DNA from 2 places in the Variovorax durovernensis genome. Region 1 is predicted to be linked to the other one. Evidence: riboswitches for the same ligand, from Rfam matches in the RefSeq annotation. Region 1 holds a riboswitch; the other holds the start of a gene.
The links. Region 1 has a riboswitch for S-adenosylhomocysteine ahead of ahcY (adenosylhomocysteinase). Riboswitches for the same ligand answer to the same signal wherever they lie in the genome.

Region 2: linked by a shared signal. The riboswitch ahead of metH (methionine synthase) and the one ahead of ahcY (adenosylhomocysteinase) in region 1 are both predicted to bind S-adenosylhomocysteine.

Annotation. Positions count from the first base shown of each region.
Region 1 is NZ_CDRNCW010000001.1:1,059,094-1,064,703, reverse strand. Features, by position in the region: gene metF (methylenetetrahydrofolate reductase [NAD(P)H]) at 1-54, opposite strand, end outside; gene ACWV14_RS04920 (TlyA family RNA methyltransferase) at 65-841, opposite strand; gene ahcY (adenosylhomocysteinase) at 852-2,291, opposite strand; S-adenosyl-L-homocysteine riboswitch at 2,359-2,428, opposite strand; gene ACWV14_RS04910 (hypothetical protein) at 2,621-4,738, shown strand; gene ACWV14_RS04905 (hypothetical protein) at 4,881-5,525, shown strand.
Region 2 is NZ_CDRNCW010000001.1:285,143-290,752, reverse strand. Features, by position in the region: gene ACWV14_RS01355 (ArnT family glycosyltransferase) at 1-353, opposite strand, end outside; gene metH (methionine synthase) at 408-3,122, opposite strand; S-adenosyl-L-homocysteine riboswitch at 3,202-3,277, opposite strand; gene ACWV14_RS01345 (esterase/lipase family protein) at 3,466-4,422, shown strand; gene ACWV14_RS01340 (lipase secretion chaperone) at 4,433-5,371, shown strand; gene ACWV14_RS01335 (PACE efflux transporter) at 5,384-5,610, opposite strand, start outside.

The sequences.
Region 1 (5,610 bases):
CGCGCCTTCGGGCGTCTTGGTCGGGAAGAATTCGAAACTCAGCGGAAGGCGCACCTGCGTCTCCTTAGGAGCCGTTCGCGTGAACAGCGCGCACGGCGTGAATGAAAAACTCGCGGTTGCCGTCGCCGCCGGCGATCGGGCTGTCGAACCACTGCAGCACGCGCAGGCCGAGGGCCTCGCAGGCGTCGCGCAGGCGCTTCTCGACCACCGCATACATGGCTTCGTCGCGCACGATGCCGCCCTTGCCGACCTGGCCCGGCTGCAGTTCGAACTGCGGCTTGACCAGCATCAGCAGGCGGCCGTCGTCCGCCAGGAACTCGACCACCGCCGGCAGCACCAGCGTGAGCGAGATGAACGACAGGTCGCCCACGATCAGGTCGAAGCGCGACTCGCCTTCTTCCCCGAGGTCGTCGGGCGACAGCGCGCGCGCATTGACACCCTCGATGGGCACCACGCGCTCGTCCTCGCGCAGCTTCGCATGCAGCTGCCCGTGGCCGACGTCGACACCCACCACTTTCGTGGCGCCGCGCTGCAGCAGGCAGTCCGTGAAGCCGCCGGTCGACTGGCCCACGTCGAGGCACAGCTTGCCGGCCGGATCGACACCGCTCGCGGCCAGCGCGCCTTCGAGCTTGAGGCCGCCGCGCGACACATAGCGCGCCTCGGCCGCGTCGACCAGCTCGAGCTCGGCCGACTCGGGCACTTCGTCCTTGTTCTTGGCGACGTTGCGCCACGCGTCGCTCGTGCCCGCGTCGCGCCAGCGCATGCCGCCGGCGATGAGCCGCACGGCCTGCGAACGCGACGCGGCCAGGCCGCGCTCCACCAACAGTTGATCGGCGCGCATGCGCTGTCGATCAGTAGCGGTACGTGTCCGGCTTGTACGGACCGTTCTTGCTCACGCCGATGTAGGCGGCCTGCGCGTCGGTCAGCTCGGTGAGCATGGCGCCGACCTTCTTCAGGTGCAGGCGCGCGACCTTCTCGTCGAGGTGCTTGGGCAGCACGTAGACCTTGCCGGCCTCGTAGGCGTCGGGCTTGGTGAACAGCTCGATCTGGGCGATGGTCTGGTTCGCGAACGACGACGACATCACGAAGCTCGGGTGGCCCGTGCCGCAGCCCAGGTTCACGAGGCGGCCCTTGGCCAGCAGGATGATCTTCTTGCCGTCCGGGAAGGTGATGTGGTCGACCTGCGGCTTGATTTCTTCCCACTCGTACTTCTCGATCGAAGCGACGTCGATCTCGTTGTCGAAGTGGCCGATGTTGCAGACGATGGCCTGGTCCTTCATCTTGACCATGGTGTCGTGCGTGATCACGTCCTTGTTACCCGTGGTCGTCACGAAGATGTCGGCCTTGTCGGCTGCGTACTCCATCGTCACGACCTTGTAGCCTTCCATCGCGGCCTGCAGGGCGTTGATCGGGTCGATCTCGGTGACCCACACTTGCGCCGACAGCGCGCGCAGCGCCTGTGCCGAGCCCTTGCCCACGTCGCCGTAGCCGGCCACGCAAGCCACCTTGCCGGCGATCATCACGTCGGTCGCGCGCTTGATGCCGTCCACCAGGGACTCGCGGCAGCCGTACAGGTTGTCGAACTTGCTCTTGGTGACCGAGTCGTTCACGTTGATGGCGCGGAACAGCAGCGTGCCCTTGGCCGACATTTCGTTCAGGCGGTGCACGCCGGTGGTCGTTTCCTCGGTCACGCCGATGATTTCGGCGGACTTGCGGGTGTACCAGGTCGAATCGACGGCCAGCTTGGCCTTGATGGCTGCATACAGGATGCGCTCTTCTTCGCTGGTCGGGTTGGCCAGCACGCTCTGGTCCTTCTCGGCACGCTGGCCCAGGTGCATCAGCAGCGTGGCGTCGCCGCCGTCGTCCAGGATCATGTTCGGGCCTTCGCCCTTCGAGCCCTTGGGGCCGAAGTCGAAGATGGCGTGGGTGTAGTCCCAGTAGTCCTTCAGCGACTCGCCCTTGATGGCGAACACCGGCGTGCCCTTTTCGGCGATGGCGGCGGCGGCGTGGTCCTGCGTCGAGAAGATGTTGCACGAGGCCCAGCGCACTTCGGCGCCCAGGGCCTGCAGCGTCTCGATCAGCACGGCCGTCTGGATGGTCATGTGCAGCGAGCCCGTGATGCGCGCGCCCTTCAGCGGCTGCGCCTTCGAGAACTCTTCGCGGATGGCCATCAGGCCGGGCATTTCGGTTTCCGCGATGCGGATTTCCTTGCGGCCCCAGGCAGCGAGGGACAGGTCGGCGATCGCCTGGTCGGCGGTCGAAACGGGGGTGGGCTTGAGAACAGCGCTCATGAGAACTCCAACAAAACTGGTTTGAAAGATGCCACTGCGTTCGGGGAAAAGGACTCACCGCGAGAACAGCGGGTGAGCGTGGTTGCGATGTGGATCCGAGCCTCACGCCTGGCGGCGCTGCAACGCTCCTCGGGACGGGGCATTGTAGACGGGGCGAGCGGCCGCGCCAACCTCGGGGATTTGCACCAATTTCGACCATCTTCTGCCGTCTTCGGCTGACATTTGCCAGCCTCAACGTTAAAGCCCCCTCTTTTTACGATTTGCTCAGGTTCGGTTCAGTAGCCAGCCGGCTCGCTGCCGGGCCCATCAGACAAAGAAGAGGGCTCAACATGAGGATGACGAGATATCTCGCGGGTTGTGGACTGGCCGCCTTGCTGGCGGCCTGCGGGGGCGGAGGCAGCAGTGGTGGCGGCGCGGGCGGCGGCCTGCCGCTGGCGGGCCTGGATGCCGGGCAGCAGGCGCAGGCCCCGGCGGCAGCGCCCGAGTCCGCGCCGGCGGCCAGGGCAAGCAAGGCCGCACTGGCCGGCGCCGACGCGCGCAGCGGCACCTACCGCGTCTATGCATCCAACGGCACCCAGCAGCAGCTGGCGCTCGACTTCGACGCCGGCAGCTACACGATGACGGACAACCTCGGCGCGGCCGAGTCCGGCACCTTCGCCGAAGACTTCACCGAGCCCGGCACCTACGTCTTCGCCAGCAGCCGCATCACCACGGCCGCCAACACGGCGCGCTTTCGCGTGGCGGCGGACGTGGTCGTCGGCGCGTTCCCGTTCCAGACGGCGTACTCGAGCCCCGCGGCCTACGCCGCGCAGCCTTTCGTGGCGGCGCGCGACTTCGTCAACACCGCGGCGCTGCTGGACGGCACCTACAACCGCTTCAGCGTGACGCGCAGCCCCGGCGGCGCGCAGGACTCGACGTTGCTGGCCATGCGCCTCTCGGGCAGCGGCACGGTGCTGGAGATGTGCAACGACGCGATCATCTACAAGATCGATCTCTGCCCGGCAGCCTCGAAGCGCACCTATGCGGTAGCGGCCGGCGCCGACGACACCTGGGTCGGCACCAACGTCACCAACAGCAGCGACGTCGCCAACTTCCGCATGGCGCGAATCGGCGGCCAGAACGTCTATCTCGCCGGGGGCGTCAACCTGGCGCCGGCCATGCAGTTCATGCGCATCGCCCTGCCCGAGTCCTCCAGCTGGCCCACCACCCGCGGTGTCGGCGCGTCGACCACGGGCAGCTGGGGCAGCAACCTGATCGACACCGCGAACTCGGTGCGCACGTCCACCGGCACGGACGGCACCTACGGCAGCCTGACGATGCCGGTGGGCGGCACGTTTGCGCAGCAGCCCGAAGGCATCCGGCTCGTCAACGGCAGCGGCACGAGCAAGTACTTCGCCATGCAGAACGGCCTGCTCTCGGTGCTCGTCGGCGCGCGCAACCCGAACACGCAGGGCTACCTGCAGCTCAACCTGATCGACACCGGCGCGGCGCCCGATGCGCGCAACGGCCGCTACAAGGTCTACGCCACCAACGGCACGCGGCAGACGCTGGCGCTGAACCTCGACAGCAAGCGCTACGAGATGACCGACGAAACCGGCACCGTCGCCTCGGGCAGCTTCGCCGAAGACACGGCCGAGGCCGGCAGCTTCGTGTTCGACAGCAGCCGCATCACGAGCCCGGTGAACACGGCGCGCTTCCGGCTGGCCGCGGACACGGTGGTCGGATCGTTCCCGTTCGCGGTTGCGCAGGTCACGCCGGCGAGCTACGGCGTGCGGCCCTTCGTGGCATCGCGCGCGCTGGTGAAGACGCAGGCAGCGCTCGACGGCGTCTACAACCGGCTGGGCATCAACCTGACGGCGACCACCGGCGATTCGTCGATCACGCAGATCCAGGTTGCCAACAGCGGCACCACGCTCTACCTGTGCAACAACGCCACGATCTACCGCATCGACACCTGCCCCTCGGCAACGCTGCTGACCTACACGGTGTCGCCCGGCGCCACCGTCGACACCTGGAACATCGTGAACGTGGCGAATCCGTCGGACCACGGCAGCTTCGCGATCGCAAGGGTGGGCAACGAGAACATCTACCTCTCCGCCGGCATCGTGCCCTCGACGCCCACCACGTCGGTGTTCCGCATCGGCCTGCCCGAACGCGCGGCCTGGCCCACGGTCACCGCGCGCGGCGGCGCCGCCAACGGCGGCTGGGGCAGCACGGCCGTCGACGCATCGAGCTATGCGCGCACCCGTGTGCTTCCCGACGGCACGGCGGGCACGCTGAACGCCACGCTGGGCTCCATGGGCGTCGCCGGCCCGATCAACATGCGCGCGGCGGGGTTCCCCAACTCGACCTTCCATTTCTCGAGCCAGAGCAGCAAGCTGTTCGCGATGGTCGGCGCGCGCAGCCCGGCCACCGGCGGCGCGCTTGAAATCGGCCTGATCGACTGACGCGCCAGCGCGTCGCCCGTCCCGGGGCCGCATGCCGCAACACCGGCATGCGGCCCTTGCTCATTCAGGCCTAAGTCGGCCGCCAGCAGATTCCGGCGCCGCGGCGTACATTGCCCCGACTCCCACTCCGCCGAAAGCACCCATGCCGATCTTCCTGTCCCACAACCGCCGGGCGCTGCTCGCCGCCGCGATCCTCAGCCTGGGCTTCGCCGCGCTGCCGACCGGCGCATCCGCCCAGACCTCCGACCCCGTGCGCATCCGCGGCACCATCGTCCGCGTCGACGCGAAGACGCTCGTCGTGCAGGACCGCGGCGGCGAAGTCGTCTCGCTCGCGCGGCCGGCGGACATGCCGGTGTCGGAGGTCTATCGCATCAAGCTGTCCGACATCAAGCGCGGCAGCTTCGTCGGCACGGCCGCCATGCCGCAGGCCGACGGCACGCAGAAGGCGATCGAAGTGGTGGTGTTTCCCGAGGCCGCGCGCGGCACCGGCGAAGGCCACCGCCCCTGGGACCTGCTGCCAGAGAGCACCATGACCAACGCCACCGTCGCCGACCTGGCCGCGGCGCCGAAGTCCGTGCGCGGCGGCCAGCAGATGCGGCTGACCTACAAGGGCGGCGAAAAGACCGTCATCGTGCCGCCCAACGTGCCGGTGGTCACGTTCCGGCCCGGCACCGAGGCGCTGCTGGTGCCCGGCGCCAAGGTGATGGTGAACGCGCAGGAAAAGAACGGCACGCCCACGGCGCTGCGCGTGACCGCGGGCCGAAACGGCTTCGCGCCGCCGATGTAAGCCATCCAAGGGAAATCCCGCAGGCATTTTTTTCGCGGCGGCATGCCGGTGCGGCGTATCGTGGCGATGGACTTTTGCCGTCCGG
Region 2 (5,610 bases), 770 kb from region 1:
ACCAGCGCCAGCGCGATGGCGGCGATGCGCTCGTAACGGGTCCAGGGCGGCGCGGTCTCGCTGGAGAGCAGCAGGGCGCGCCGCTCGCGCAGCCAGCCTGGCAGCTGGAGCGCGGCGGCCGCCACGCCCGCCAGCACCAGTGCCAGCGTGGCCCCGGGCCGGAAGGCACCGAAGATGGCCAGGGCCTGGAAGCCGCAGATGAAAAGCCCCATGCCCAGCGCCACGGCCATCGCGGCCTCCAGCCATGCGTCCCGGCGGGGCGGCGGGGCCAGGCGGCCCAGCAATGCGCGGCCGAAACCCCAACTGCTGGTGATGAAGACCGCCAGTGCCGCGTAGTGCGCGGCCGCGAATATCAATTTCTGAATAGCAACTCCCGGTGCCGGTCGGCTGGGGACCGGCCGGCGGGTTCAAAGATTGGGTGCCAGCAGGCGCTCCAGGTCAGACTCGCTCTCCTTGCGCCGCGCGGCCTGGTCCTGCAACTGGTCATGCCCGATCTTGCCGACGTTGAAGTAGGTGGAATCGGGGTGACTTAAGTAAAAACCACTCACGCTGGCGGCGGGCATCATAGCGAGGCTTTCCGTCAGGGTCATTCCAATGTCCGCGCAACCCAGAAGGTCGAACATCGGGCGCTTCACGCTGTGGTCGGGGCAGGCCGGGTAGCCCGGCGCGGGGCGGATGCCGCGGTATTTCTCGGCAATCATGTCGTCGTTGCTCAGGCTTTCGTCGCTCGCGTAGCCCCAGAGGTCGGTGCGCGCGCGGTGGTGCAGCGACTCTGCGAAGGCCTCGGCCAACCGGTCGGCCAGGGCCTTGAGCATGATGGCGGAGTAGTCGTCGAGGTCGTCGATGAAGTACTTCTCCTTCTTCTCCACGCCCAGGCCGGCCGTCACGGCGAACACACCCACGTAGTCCTTCAGGCCGCTCGCCTTGGGCGCGACGAAGTCGGCCAGGCAGCGGCTCGGGCGCATCACGCCGTCGATCACCTGCTTCTCGGTCTGCTGGCGCATGCCGTACCAGGTGAGCGCGACCTCGCTGCGCGTCTCGTCGGTGTAGAGCTCGATGTCGTCGTCGTTCACCGTGTTGGCGGGCCAGAAGCCGACGATGCCGCTCGCGCTGAGCCAGCGGCCTTCGATCAGGCGCTTGAGCATGCGCTGGCCGTCGGCGTATACGCGCACGGCCTCGGTGCCGACGATCTCGTCCTTCAGGATGGCCGGGAACGGGCCGGCCAGGTCCCAGGTCTGGAAGAACGGGCCCCAGTCGATGTACTTGGCAAGCTCGGTCAGGTCGAAGTTCCTGAACACGCGCCGGCCGATGAACTTGGGGCAAGGCGGCGTGTAGTTCGACCAGTCGATCGGCGTCTTGTTGGCGCGCACCTTGGCCAGCGGCCACAGTGGCACTTGCTTCTTGTTGGCGTGCTGGTGGCGCACCTTCTCGTAGTCGGCGTTGATCTCGTCGATGTACGCGGTGGCCTGGTCGCTCAGCAGGCTCTGCGCCACGCTCACGCTGCGCGAGGCGTCGGGCACGTAGACCACCGGGCCTTCGTAGTGCGGCGCGATCTTCACCGCCGTGTGCACGCGGCTGGTGGTGGCGCCGCCGATGAGCAGCGGAATCTTCTTGATGCGGAAGTGGTCGTCCTTCTGCATCTCGCCGGCCACGTACTGCATTTCTTCGAGGCTCGGCGTGATCAGGCCCGACAGGCCCACGATGTCCGCGCCCTCGACCTTCGCCTTGGCGAGAATTTCGTGGCACGGGACCATCACGCCCATGTTCACCACTTCGAAGTTGTTGCACTGGAGCACGACGGTGACGATGTTCTTGCCGATGTCGTGCACGTCGCCCTTCACGGTGGCGATGATGATCTTGCCCTTGGTGCGCACGTCGCGGCCCGCGGCCTCGTCCTGGCGCTTTTCTTCCTCGATGTAGGGAATGAGGTGGGCCACGGCCGACTTCATGACGCGCGCCGACTTCACCACCTGCGGCAGGAACATCTTGCCCTGGCCGAACAGGTCGCCCACGATGTTCATGCCGTCCATCAGCGGGCCTTCGATCACGTGCAGCGGGCGGCCGCCCTTCGCAAGGATCTGCTGGTAGGCCTCTTCGGTGTCTTCGACGATGAAGTCGGTGATGCCGTGCACCATCGCGTGCGACAGGCGCTGGTTGACGTGCACCGGGTTCTCGGGCGTGCCGCGCCATTCGAGCTTCTTGCTGTCGTCCTTGGCGCCGCTCTTGGCGGTTTCGGCCACCTCGACGAGGCGCTCGCCGGCGTCGGGGCGGCGGTTGAGCACCACGTCTTCCACGCGCTCGCGCAGGGTCGGCTCCAGGTCGTCGTACACGCCCACCATGCCGGCGTTGACGATCCCCATGTCCATGCCGGCCTTGATTGCGTGGTACAGGAACACGGTGTGGATCGCCTCGCGCACCGGGTCGTTGCCGCGGAAGCTGAAGCTCACGTTGCTCACGCCGCCCGACACCTTGGCGCCCGGCAGGTTCTGCTTGATCCAGCGCACGGCGTTGATGAAGTCGACCGCGTAGTTGTCGTGTTCCTCGATGCCGGTGGCAATGGCAAAGATGTTCGGGTCGAAGATGATGTCCTCGGGCGGGAAGCCCACCTCGTCGACCAGGATGCGGTAGGCGCGCTCGCAGATCTCGATCTTGCGCGCGTAGGTGTCGGCCTGGCCCTTCTCGTCGAAGGCCATGACCACTGCGGCGGCGCCGTAGCGCTTGACCAGCTTGGCCTCGTGCTTGAACTTGTCGACGCCCTCCTTCATGGAGATGGAGTTGACGATGCCCTTGCCCTGGATGCAGCGCAGGCCGGCCTCGATGACTTCCCACTTCGAGCTGTCGACCATCACCGGCACGCGCGCGATGTCGGGTTCGCTGGCAATGAGGTTCAGGAAGCGGACCATGGCTGCCTTGCTGTCGAGCATGGCCTCGTCCATGTTGATGTCGATCACCTGCGCGCCGTTCTCGACCTGCTGGCGCGCCACGGCCAATGCTTCTTCGAACTGGCCGTTGAGGATCATCCGCGCGAAGGCCTTGGAGCCGGTGACGTTGGTGCGCTCGCCGATGTTGACGAACAGCGTGCCTTCGCCGATGGCGACCGGCTCGAGGCCGGACAGCTTCATGGGCGGGGGTGCCAGGGGGGCGGAATCGGGGGTAGCTGGAGCGGAAATCTGGGACATGGCCTCACCTGCGGAAGAGTCGAACAGGCGAGCGTCGTTGTCGCCCCAAGCCTGACGGCGGGCCGCTGTGGCCCGCCGCTGCAACGCTCCTTGGGAAGGCGAGCATTTTAGGGCGATTCAACCCGCCACGGGGAAAACCCCAGTTTCCATTCCCGCCCGCATCCACAGAATGCGGCCACCGTTTCCGAACGAACGTTCGTTTTTTTCAACCGACGCAAGGGAGTGCCGGATGGCGATGAAGTGGAATGTGGTTCTTTGCTGCGGGCTTGCCGCGGCGACGATGGCGATGACCCCCTTGGCCCGTGCGGCCGCCAGCGCCGGCTCGACGCTGGTGACGGCCCGGGCGGCCTCCGACGAGGCGAAGACCAGATACCCCATCGTGCTGGTCCACGGCCTGCTGGGCTTCGACAACCTGCTGGGCGTCGACTACTTCTACGGCATTCCCGACAAGCTGGCCGGCGCCGGCGCGCGGGTGTATGTAGCGCAGGTGTCGGGCACCAACACCTCGGAGATCCGCGGCGAGCAGCTGCTGCAGGAGCTCAAGACCATCCGCGCGCTGGAAAAGAACCCGACGCTCAAGTTCAACCTGATCGGGCATTCCCAAGGCGCGCCCACGGTGCGCTATGTGGCGGCGGTGGCGCCCGACATGGTGGCGTCGGTCACCTCGGTGGGCGGCGCGAATGGCGGCTCCAAGGTGGCCGACCTGCTCGCCAGGCTGCCCGAGGGCGGCATAGCGCAAGGCGTGGTCGTCAAGGCCGTGGGGCTGCTGACCAGCGTGATCGGCTTCCTCTCGGGCAAGGACCCGAGCCAGCTGCCGGAAGTCCCGCTGAACGCGCTGGCCTCGCTGACCACGGCAGGCGGCGCGGCCTTCGACGCCAAGTTCCCGCAGGGACGGCCCGCGCAGGGCTCGTCGTGCAGCGTGAAGAGCGGCGCGGCGGTGGTGAACGGCGTGCGCTACTACTCGTGGTCGGGCGTGTCGACCGGCTTCAGCCTGTTCGACCCGAGCGACGCGCCGCTGTCGGCGCTGGGCACCCTCGCCTTCTTCGGCGAGGACAACGACGGCCTGCTCGCCACCTGCACCACGCGGCTCGGCACCCACCTGGGCGACTACCGCCAGAACCACCTCGACGAGGTCAACCAGGTGCTGGGCAACACCTATGGCAGCCAGTTCCCGTACTACGAGAAGAAGGTGCCGGAGCTCTTCAAGGACCAGGCCGCGCGGCTGAAGAGCGCGGGCCTCTGAGGCGCCGGCCGTGGGAAAGCGGTGGGTGCCCTGGGCGGCGGGCGGCGCGGTTCTGCTCGCGGTAGGCGGCGGCTGGCTCGCGAGCCTCCCCGACGAAGACGGCCCCATCGCCGCCGAACGCGGGCCTGCCGTGGCGACCACCGCCACGGCCAGCCCCGAGCCACGGCCGGCACAGACTGCAACAGCAGCCGCCGTGCCCGACGCCCTGCTGAACAGCTCGCTCATCTCCATCTTCGACCAGGTGCTGTCCGAGGCGCAGGCCGACAACAAGGCCGCCTTCATGGCCAAGGCCCCCGCCCTGCTGGCCAAGTACCTGCGCGAGGACTGGCGCGTGCGCGCGCTCGGACTGCTCGAACGCTATGTCGACATGCAGGAGGCCCTGACGTCGATGCCGCCGCCCGCGCCCGGCGACCCCGCGCAACTGCGCCGCGCCCTGCAGGCGCGCGAGGCGATGCGCCGGCGCTATTTCGCGCCAGAGGAAATCGAAGGCCTGTTCGGCGACCAGATCCGCCAGGACAACTTCATGGCCGACAAGCTGGAATTGCTCGCCAACGCTGCCCTGACGCCCGAGCAGCGCAACGCTGCCTTGAAGCAAAGCGAGCAGGCATGGCTGTCGCCGGAACAGCGCGAAGTGCGCCGGGAAGCCGTCGCCCATGCCGACGTGATGCAGCAGACCGCCGCGCTCGAGGCGCGAGGCGCGAGCCCGCAGGAGCGCTTTGCCGCGCGCAGCGAGGCCTACGGCTACGAAGTGGCCCGCAACCTCGCGGCGCTCGACCAGGAAAACCAGGACTGGAATTCGCGGCTTGACCGCTACGCAGCGGCGTCCGAGGCCGAACAGGCCCAGTTGCGCGAAACCCTCTTCAATGAAACCGAGCGCCTGCGCCTGAGCGGCGCGCTGGCGATGCGCTCGGCCGCGGCGCACAAACCCGCGCCGCCGGGCGGCCAGTAGGCCGCCGGCCCGTCAGGCCGGCTGCGCCTCGCCCATGGCCGAGGCCGGCAGGCCGAACACGCGGTCGAAGGCCCAGTTGAAGACGAAGGTGTAGACCAGGAAGAACACCACCAGGCCCAGGTCCATCACCAGCGCCTGCCAGAGCGACACGCCCAGGCCCCAGGCGAACATCGGCACCAGGAAGGCGATCAGCCCGCCCTCGAAGCCGATGGCATGGGCGATGCGGCGGCGCACGCTGC